Regions from separate parts of the Streptomyces shinuiensis genome, predicted to be linked through region 1. Evidence: riboswitches for the same ligand, from Rfam matches in the RefSeq annotation. Region 1 holds a riboswitch; each other region holds the start of a gene.

Region 1 (3,263 bases):
CCGGAAGAACACGTCCTGCAGACCCATCAGCCCCAGACCCACCGGACGCCAGCGGGAGTTGGAGGCGGCGGCCTGCCCGGTCGGGTAGTAGTTGACGTCCACCACCCGGTCGAGGAAGAGCACGGCGGTGCGGACGGTGGCGTCCAGCCGCTCCCAGTCCAGTTCCTCGCCGGGGCGCGGGTCCCCGTCGGCGGGGTCGCGCAGATGGGCGGCGAGGTTGACCGAGCCCAGGTTGCACACGGCCGTCTCGCCGTCGTCGGTGACCTCCAGGATCTCGGTGCAGAGGTTGGAGGAGTGGACGACGCTGCCCGGCCCGGCGGTCTGGTTGGCCGTGCGGTTGGCGGCGTCCTTGAACGTCATCCAGCCGTTGCCGGTCTGGGCGAGGGTGCGCATCATCCGGGCGTAGAGGGTGCGCGCCGCAACCGTCCGCACCGCCAGCCCGGCCGCCTCCGCCCGGTGGTAGGCGGCGTCGAACTCCTCGCCCCACAGGTCCACCAGTTCGGGGACGTCGGAGGGGGAGAACAGCGACCAGTCGGCGTCCGCCTCGACCCGGCGCATGAACTCGTCGGGGATCCAGTGGGCGATGTTGAGGTTGTGGGTGCGGCGGGCGTCCTCGCCGGTGTTGTCGCGCAGTTCGAGGAACTCCTCGACGTCGGCGTGCCAGGTCTCCAGGTAGACGCAGGCCGCGCCCTTGCGCCGGCCGCCCTGGTTGACGGCCGCGACCGAGGCGTCCAGGGTCTTGAGGAACGGCACGATGCCCCCGGAGTGGCCGTTGGTGCCGCGGATCAGCGAACCACGCGAGCGGATCCGCGAGAAGGAAAGCCCGATACCGCCGGCGTGCTTGGACAGGCGCGCGACCTGTTGGTAGCGCTCGTAGAGCGAGTCCAGCTCGTCCCGGGGGGAGTCCAGCAGGTAGCAGGACGACATCTGGGGGTGCCGGGTGCCGGAGTTGAACAGGGTGGGGGAGGAGGGGAGGTAGGACAGCGTGCTGGTGAGCCGGTACAGCTCGGTCACCTCCTCCAGCGCCCGCTCGGAGGAGTCGGCGGTCAGCCCGCAGGCCACCCGCAGCAGGAAGTACTGCGGGGTCTCGATCACGGCGCGGGTCACCGGGTGGCGCAGCAGATAGCGGGAGTGGACCGTGCGCAGTCCGAAGTAGCCGAAACGGTCGTCGGCGCCGTCTTCGAGGGCGTCCTCGGCCAGTGTGTCGAGGCGTCCGGCGTGCTCGGCGACGAAGCCGGCCGTGCGGTCGGCGATCAGCCCCTGCCGGTGGCCGACCGCCACCGACGCCGAGAAGGACACCGCGCCCTGGCCGGCCGCCTCCCGGCGGATCGCCGGAGCGAGCAGCCGCGCCGCGAGCCGCGAGTACTCGGGCTCCTCGGCGATGAGGCCGGCCGCGGCCTCGGTGGCCAGGGAGCGCAACCGGGCCTCGTCCGCGCCGGGGTGGCGTCCGCGCAGCGCGGCGGCGGCGACCCGCCCGGGGTCGGTGGCGGGCAGATCTGCGGTGAGCCCGGCCAGGGTGCGCAGCAGCGCCGCGCCCGGGCGGTCGTCCTCCGGTGCACGGGCCGGTGCGGAGGCCGTGGCGGGCTCCGCTGATGAGATGGTCACTCGGTGCTCTCCCTCGTGGGCCGACGGTCCCGGGGGAGGAGAGCAGGCGCGTACGGGCACACCCGGCCGGAAGAGGGCGCACCGATCGCGTCCGCCGGCCCAACCCACGGGACCCGGACGTGTGACTGAACACCGTCGGCAGGTCCTCGGACTCGCGGCGGACGGCCCGGACCGTGCGAACGACACGGGGGCAGCCCGCCGCACACCGTTGCGGGACAGCTCCGGACTCACACCGGATTCCCCTGCGGCGACAGCGAGATGAGCATACATCTAGTGCCGCCCCGGCCAAGTACCCCTAGATGTTGTGTTGGAAGGCTTCTTGGGTGGAGTGCCGCACCACGGCCCGGCGCCCTGTGCTCACCTCAGGGCCAGGGCGAAAGTCAGCAGGGAGAGGCCCTCGGTGGGGTACCAGTCGCGGTCGGGGGTGCGGACGAACCCCAGCCGCCTGTAGAGGCGGTGGGCGGTGTGCATCAGGGGATGACTGGAGAGCACCAGCCGCTCCAGGTCCAGTGCGCGGGCCCGGTCCACGCACTCGCGCACCAGGGTCTCGCCCACGCCCCGGCCGCGCGCGCCGGGGCGTACCGCCAGCACCCGGAACTCCCCCTCGCCGGGGCGCGCGATCTGCGCGTACTCGCCGCCGTGCGCCGCGAAGGTGACGGTGCCCAGAACCTCCTCGGCCCCGCCGCCCACGGGGCCCGCGGCCACCAGCAGTTCGGCGTGCCCGGCCCGGTGCCGGGCGTCGCGCAGCACGGCGAGGTACGGGTCCTGGGCACCGAAGTCCAGCAGTCCGTCCCGGAGGTACGCCCCGGCCGTCAGCTCCCCGGCCGCCTCGAACTCGTGCGGGCGCGCGGCCCTGATGGTGATGTCCATGGCGGTCATCATGCGGTGTCCCGGCCGCTGTGGCGCAACGGCTTTCCGCCGGTGGGGCACGGGGCGCGGACGCGGGGCGGCGAGTCGGTGCAGCCCTCCCGCGCCGCACCAGTGCGTACGCGACGGTCATCAGCGCGGCGGGGAGAGGCGCCCAGAGCATCTGGTACCAGTAGAGGAAGGGGATTCCGGCGAGGGCCGGCTCGGTCCTGGTGTACGAACCGACCCACAGCACCGCGACGAAGGGCGCGAGCAGGCAGACGCCGATCGCCACACGCGCCGGCGTGACGAGCGGGAGGGGGCCGGGGCTCTTCGGTGGTACGGGCGTGGCCGCGGCTCCGTCCCTCCGGATCACCGTGGCCGCGGCGTGCGGTCCGCCCCGGTCACCGCCCCCGGCCGGGGCGCTGGAGGCGGGCGACGAACTTGTAGCGGTCGCCGCGGTAGACCGAGCGCACCCACTCCACCGGCTCGCCCTCGGTGTCGCGCGAGTGCCGGGAGAGCATCAGCATCGGCAGGCCGACGTCCGTGCCCAGCAGGCCCGCCTCGCGCGGGGTGGCCAGGGAAGTCTCGATGGTCTCCTCCGCCTCGGCGAGGTGGACGTCGTACACCTCGGCCAGGGCCGTGTAGAGGGAGGAGTACTTCACCAGACTGCGGCGCAGGGCCGGGAAGCGCTTCTGCGACAGGTGTGTGGTCTCGATGGCCATCGGTTCACCGCTGGCCAGCCGCAGCCGCTCGATGCGCAGGACGCGGCCCCCGGAGGGGATGTCCAGCAGCCCGGCGAGCCGGTCGTC
Region 2 (3,263 bases), 2.9 Mb from region 1:
ATCGCCTCGGCCGGCCTGGTCTCCCTGGCCCACGGCACCAACGACGCGCAGAAGACCATGGGTGTCATCACCCTCGCGCTGATCTCCGGCGGCGTGCTCGGCGCCGACGCCGACCCGCCGCTGTGGGTCATCGCCTCGGCCGGCATCGCCATCGCGCTCGGCACCTACCTGGGCGGCTGGCGGATCATCCGCACCATGGGCAAGGGCCTGACCGACATCCGCCCGGCGCAGGGCTTCGCCGCCCAGACCAGCTCGGCCGTCACCATCCTGGCCTCCTCCCACCTGGGCTTCGCGCTCTCCACCACGCAGGTCTGCTCCGGCTCGATCATGGGCTGCGGCCTGGGCCGCAAGGGCGGTGTGGTCCGCTGGAGCACCGCCGGTCGCATGATCGCCGCCTGGGGCCTGACCCTCCCGGCCGCCGGTCTGATCGCCGCGGGCTCCGCGCTGCTGGCCATCCAGGGCGACTGGGGCGTCACCGTGGTCGCGATCGCCTCCGTCGCCGCCATCGCCGCCATCTGGTTCGCCTCCCGCCGGGAGCCGGTCGACCACACCAACGTCAACGACGTCGAGCCGGCCGAGACGGAGGACGCGGGCGTGGTCACGGACGCGGTGCAGGCCGTCTCCCCACCGCCCACCGCCGCCATGGAGGAGGCCGGGAAGGCCTCCGACACCCCGGCGAAGACCACCGTCTCCGCTCCCTGAGCCCGAGCCCCGCGAAGAGGAAGAAGCACCATGGACATCGACTGGGCGGCCCTCGGCCAGGTCTTCGGCGTCAGTCTCGTGATGACGGTCGGCCTGGTGGGCCTGTTCACCCTCGGCATCGTCGGCCTGGGCACCAACGACAAGGCGCGGGGCGGCTCCTCCGCCCTGGCCCGCGTCGGCGCCTACGCCAGCTACGCCCTGTGCGCGGCCGCCGTGGCGTACGGCATCTACATCATCGCGGCCTGAGCGGGCCCGCTCAGGCCCGCACGGCCTCTCGGGCGCGGGTACACCTCCACGGGCGCCCGGCGGACACCGCCGGGCGCCTGCGCGTTCTCCCGGCCTCCCCGGACCTGCCCCGCCCTCAGGCGTCCTCCCCGCGTTCCCGGCCTGCCCGGGGCGCGAGCGCCCCGGCATGCCCCGGCGTGCCCCGGCGTGCGCCGTGTGCGCTTCCGCACAGTGCGCCGCCGCAGGTCACGGGTGAGTTGACGCGCCTTCCCGGCCGTGGTGGACTTCCCGTTGCCAAACGGCGGCAGGAGAGGAAGCCGGTGCGAATCCGGCGCGGTCCCGCCACTGTCACCGGGGAGCGCTCCCCCACCCAGCGCCACGGCCCGCACACCGGGCTGGAAGGCCGGGGGAAGCGCCGATCCGGGAGCCAGGAGACTCTCACCGCCGGTCACGTCGAGCCAGGGCGAGGACCCTGAGTGAGGACATACCGCCATGCCCGGCATCCTGCCCGCCGCACCACCTCCACCCCGCTGTGCCACCGGTTCCGCACGAGGTGTGACGGCCGGCTGACGCGATGCGTGCCGATCACGCCCTCCGCCCGGCCATCGCTCCAGCAGACACCGACCTCCCCCCGGCCCCCGGCCTCCCGGCCGCGGGCTACGCGTGCGGGGCGGCCCTGGGACATCTGCTCGACCTGATCGCCGGCGATCCGCGCCGCGCGCACCCCGTCGCCGCCTTCGGGCGCGCGGCCGCGGCCGCCGAGCGCCTGCTGTGGCGCGACCACCGCGGCGCGGGCGCGCTGTACACCGCCGTGTGCGCGGGCGGCGCCACGGCCGCCGCCGCGGCGCTGGACCGTGCCGTGCGCCGCTCCCCCGCCGCCCGTACCGCCGTCACGGCCGCCGCCGTCTGGGCGGTGGTCGGCGGCACGACGCTGGCGCGCGAGGCCCGCGCGATCGCCGCCGCGCTGGAGGCGGGCGACCTGGAGGCGGCCCGCGCCCGGCTGCCGCACCTGTGCGGACGCGACCCGCAGGCGCTGGACGCCGACGGCATCGCCCGGGCCGTGGTGGAGTCCGTCGCCGAGAACACCTCCGACGCCGTGGTGGGCGCGCTGGTGTGGGGCGCGGCCGCCGGTGTGCCGGGGCTGGTGGGCTTCCGCGCCGTCAACACCCTGGACGCGATGGTCGGCCACCGCTCGCCGCGTCATCTGCGCTTCGGCTGGGCCTCGGCGCGGCTGGACGACGCGGCGGGGTGGCCCGGCGCCCGGCTGACCGCGCTGCTGGCCGCGCTGGCCGGACCCGATCCGCGCGGCGCGCTGCGCACCTGGCGCGCGGACGCGCGCCGCCACCCCAGCCCCAACGCCGGTGTGGTCGAGGCGGCGTTCGCGGGTGCGCTGGGCGTACGGCTGGGCGGGACGCTGTCGTACGGCGGGCGCGTCGAGCACCGGCCGGTCCTGGGCACCGGCGGCCGCCCGGTGCTGGTGGAGGACATCGAGCGCGCGGTGCGGCTCTCACGCCGGGTGTGCGCGCTGGCGCTGGCGGTGTGCGGCGCCGCCGGGGCGCTGCGGGAGACCCGCGCCGTACGGCGCGCGCAAAGGGGAGCGCTGTGACGGGCGGCGGACTGCTGATCGCGGGAACGACCTCCGACGCGGGCAAGAGCGTGGTCACGGCGGGCGTCTGCCGCTGGCTGGCCCGCAGGGGCGTGAAGGTGGCGCCGTTCAAGGCGCAGAACATGTCCCTGAACTCCTTCGTGACGCGCGAGGGCGCCGAGATCGGCCGCGCCCAGGCCATGCAGGCCGCCGCGGCCGGTGTGGAGCCGAGCGCGCTGATGAACCCCGTGCTGCTCAAACCTGGCGGCGACCGCTCCAGTCAGGTGGTGCTGCTGGGAAGGCCGGTGGGCGAGATGAGCGCGCGCGGTTACTTCGGCGATCCCGGACTGCCGCCGTCGTCCGGCGGGACGCGGCGCGCGGGGCGGCGTGAGGAACTGCTGGAGACGGTCACCGGCTGCCTGGCCGAACTGCGCCGCACCCACGACGCGGTGATCTGCGAGGGCGCCGGCAGCCCGGCCGAGATCAACCTGCGGCGCACCGACATCGTCAACATGGGCCTGGCGCGTGCCGCCCGGCTTCCGGTCGTGGTGGTCGGCGACATCGACCGCGGCGGAGTCTTCGCCTCCCTCTTCGGCACCACCGCCCTGCTGGCGCCCGGGGACCAGGCACTGGTGGCGGGTTATCTGGTCAACAAGTTCCGCGGTGACGTCACACTCCTCGAACCCGGTCTGGAGATGCTGTGCGGCCTGACCGGCCGGCCGGTGCTGGGCGTTCTGCCCTACGCCCACGG
Region 3 (3,263 bases), 660 kb from region 1:
GCGAGGTGACCGGTCTGGAACAGGACGAGGACGGGGTGACCGTCGAGCTGGCGGACGGTACGCGGCTGCGCTCGCGGTACGCCGTCGGCTGCGACGGCGGCCGCAGTACGGTGCGCAGGCTGCTCGGCGTCGGCTTCCCCGGCGAGCCCGCCGGGGTCGAGACGCTGCTGGGCGAGATGGAGGCGACCGAGGACCCGGCGGTGATCGCGTCCGTGGTGGCCGACGTGCGCGGGACCCAGCTGCGGTTCGGCGTCGGGCCCGTCGAGGAGGGCGTCTACCGGGTCGTCGTGCCGGCCGGGGGACTGGCCGAGGACCGCACCGTCCCGCCGACCCTGGAGGAGGTCAGGAGGCAGCTGCGGGCGGTCGCCGGCACCGACTTCGGTGTGCACTCGCCGCGCTGGCTCTCCCGTTTCGGCGACGCCACCCGGCAGGCCGAGCGCTACCGGGCCGGCCGGGTGCTGCTGGCCGGCGACGCCGCCCACATCCACCCGCCGGTCGGCGGGCAGGGCCTCAACCTCGGCATCCAGGACGCCTTCAACCTCGGCTGGAAACTGGCCGCCGAGGTCGCCGGCCGGGCGCCCGAGGGACTGCTGGACAGCTACCACACCGAGCGGCACCCGGTGGCCGCCGGCGTACTGGACAACACCCGCGCGCAGATGGCTCTGATGTCCACCGAGCCCGGCCCGCGGTCGGTGCGCCGGCTGGTGTCGGAGCTGATGGACTTCGAGGAGGTCAACCGGCATCTGACCGAGAAGATCACCGCGATCTCGGTCCGCTACGACTTCGGCGGGGGCCACGAACTGCTCGGCCGGCGGCTGCCGGACGTGAAGCTGGGGCGGGGCCGCCGCCTGTACGAGCTGATGCACGGCGGACGCGGGCTGCTGCTGGACGGGACCGGCCGGCTGTCGGTGTCGGGCTGGGCGGACCGCGTCGACCATGTCACCGACATCGGCGGGGATATCGGCGGGGGTCTGGACGTACCCGCGGTGCTGCTGCGACCGGACGGCCACGTGGCGTGGGTGGGCGAGGAGCAGTCCGGGCTGCTCGACCACCTGTCCAGGTGGTTCGGCCCCGCCACCACCGGCTGAGGCCGGGGCCAGGGTCGGGGCGGGAACCCGCCCCGACCGGAACCTCGGGCGTCGGCGTGCCGGGGTCGGCCCCTGTCCCCGGTCCGCGTCCCGGGCACCGCGCGCGGGGCGAGGAGGAACGACGGGGTCATCAGTGCGGCGGCCGCCACCGGCACCCGGCCGGCGCCCGCGACGCCCGCAACGCCGGTGACGCCGGTGACGCCGCCGCCGAGAGCGCCCGCCACCCCGGTGCCGAGGTAGAGGGCGCAGATGTTCAGGGCGAGGGCGGTCATCGCCGCACGGGGCCCGCCGCGCCCATGACGCTCCTCTGGACCGGCGGGCTCGGACCCCACGCGAACACCGCCCGGAAGGCGATGACCGCGCCCGGCGCGACCGGGTCGCCGACGCCACCGAACCCCAGGGCCGCGGCCAGCGCCGGCGCGGCGGTGTCCGCCGACGACCAGGCGGAGACTGCGCCGCGGGCCCAGCGCGTCGGCCGCGCGGCCGGCCAGTACGGCGCCGAGCAGGCCGGCGACGCCGACGGTCAGGAGCATCACCGACAGCAGCCCGACGGAAAACCCCGGCGACGCGGCGGATGCCTCCCCCGTCGGCGTCCCGCGCCGGCGGGACGCCGTGTCGATCGCGTCACAGCCGGCGGGGCGGCCGGACTCCTCAGCCCGGATTCCCGCTCCGAGAACGCCCGGTGTAACGGCCCACCACCGGCCGGCCGCACGCGGCGAGGGGGCCCGTACGCGGAAAAGGCCTGCTTGCCAACGCTTCCGCACGCGCACTACTGTCGCCACGCCTTGGTGAACGGGAAATCCGGTGCGATACCGGTGCGGCCCTCGCCACTGTGATCGGGAAGTCCGGCTCCAGCCCTCGCGGGCGGCCACTGGGTCCTTCGGGACCCGGGAAGGCGGAGCCCGGGCGGTGGTACCCGTCAGCCAGGAGACCGGCCAAGGCGCGTCAACCATCCACGAGGTGCTGGAGAGGGTCTGTCCGGTCATGCACATAGCCGAGGGCTTCCTGCCCCCCGCGCACGCGGTCGCCTGGAGCGTCGCGTCCGCACCTTTCATCTTCCACGGAGTCCGCTGTCTCACCCGTGAGGTCAGGGAGCATCCCGAGAGCACTCTGCTCCTGGGTGCCTCCGGGGCCTTCACGTTCGTCCTGTCGGCTCTGAAGCTTCCCTCGGTGACGGGGAGTTGCTCGCACCCCACCGGCACGGGGCTGGGCGCCATCCTGTTCCGGCCGCCGATGATGGCGGTGCTGGGCACCATCACACTCCTCTTCCAGGCACTGCTGCTCGCGCACGGCGGTCTGACCACGCTGGGCGCCAACGCCTTCTCGATGGCGATCGTCGGCCCCTGGACCGGATACGCCCTCTACCGGCTGCTGCGGCGGTACGGCGCGCCACTGATGGCGGCCGTCTTCCTCGGCGCCTTCGCCGCCGACCTGTCCACCTACTGCGTCACCAGCGCGCAGCTTGCGCTGGCGTTCCCCGACCCGGGCAGCGGATTCTGGGGCGCGCTCGGCAAGTTCGGCTCCATCTTCGCCCTCACCCAGATCCCCCTCGCGGTGAGCGAGGGGCTCCTGACGGTGTTCGTGATGCGGCTGCTGGTGCAGTCCAGCCGGGGCGAGCTGACCCGGCTGGGAGTGCTGGTGTCCGGCAGGCGGTCCGGGGCGGAGAAGGCAGCCGGCAGCGGGGCGGTGGCGTGATGAGGAGGAACACGAGGATCAACGCCCTGCTGCTGCTCGCCGTGGCCGCGCTCGCGGTCCTGCCCCCGGCACTCGGCCTCGGCGACCACAAGGAGGAGCCGTTCGCCGGTGCCGACGGCGAGGCGGAGACGACGATCACCGAGATCGAGCCGGACTACGAGCCGTGGTTCTCCCCGCTGTACGAGCCGCCGTCCGGTGAGGTCGAGTCGGCGCTGTTCGCCCTGCAGGCCGCGCTGGGCGCGGGCGTCCTCGCCTACTACTTCGGCCTGCGCCGCGGGCGCCGCCAGGGCGAGCGGCGGGCCGCGGCGCGGCCGGAGGAAGCCGGGAACGCCGCGGGGACCGCCGGGGACTCCGGGGCCCGGGGGGCCTGAGTCCCGTGCTGCCGATCGACGCGGCGGCGCACAGCAGCCGCTGGCGCCGCCGCCACCCCGTGGACAAGGCCGTGCTCGGGTTCGGCCTCACCGTGCTGGCGCTCTGCCT

Evidence for each region. Region 1 has a riboswitch for cobalamin ahead of ACGRHY_RS08305 (ribonucleoside-diphosphate reductase subunit alpha). Riboswitches for the same ligand answer to the same signal wherever they lie in the genome.
Region 2: another riboswitch for cobalamin. It lies ahead of ACGRHY_RS21510 (cobalamin biosynthesis protein); the one in region 1 lies ahead of ACGRHY_RS08305 (ribonucleoside-diphosphate reductase subunit alpha).
Region 3: another riboswitch for cobalamin. It lies ahead of ACGRHY_RS05490 (energy-coupling factor ABC transporter permease); the one in region 1 lies ahead of ACGRHY_RS08305 (ribonucleoside-diphosphate reductase subunit alpha).

Annotation. Positions count from the first base shown of each region.
Region 1 covers NZ_JBIHML010000001.1:1,900,354-1,903,616, reverse strand. Annotated here, with positions in the region: gene ACGRHY_RS08305 (ribonucleoside-diphosphate reductase subunit alpha) at 1-1,605, opposite strand, end outside; cobalamin riboswitch at 1,726-1,906, opposite strand; gene ACGRHY_RS08300 (GNAT family N-acetyltransferase) at 1,963-2,475, opposite strand; partial or broken gene ACGRHY_RS08295 (DUF3311 domain-containing protein) at 2,585-2,746, opposite strand; gene ACGRHY_RS08290 (GntR family transcriptional regulator) at 2,856-3,263, opposite strand, start outside.
Region 2 covers NZ_JBIHML010000001.1:4,769,089-4,772,351, reverse strand. Annotated here, with positions in the region: gene ACGRHY_RS21520 (inorganic phosphate transporter) at 1-702, shown strand, start outside; gene ACGRHY_RS21515 (hypothetical protein) at 733-948, shown strand; cobalamin riboswitch at 1,239-1,364, shown strand; gene ACGRHY_RS21510 (cobalamin biosynthesis protein) at 1,502-2,533, shown strand; gene ACGRHY_RS21505 (cobyric acid synthase) at 2,530-3,263, shown strand, end outside.
Region 3 covers NZ_JBIHML010000001.1:1,239,885-1,243,147, forward strand. Annotated here, with positions in the region: gene rox (rifampin monooxygenase) at 1-1,088, shown strand, start outside; cobalamin riboswitch at 1,858-2,042, shown strand; gene ACGRHY_RS05490 (energy-coupling factor ABC transporter permease) at 2,073-2,783, shown strand; gene ACGRHY_RS05495 (energy-coupling factor ABC transporter substrate-binding protein) at 2,783-3,154, shown strand; gene cbiQ (cobalt ECF transporter T component CbiQ) at 3,160-3,263, shown strand, end outside.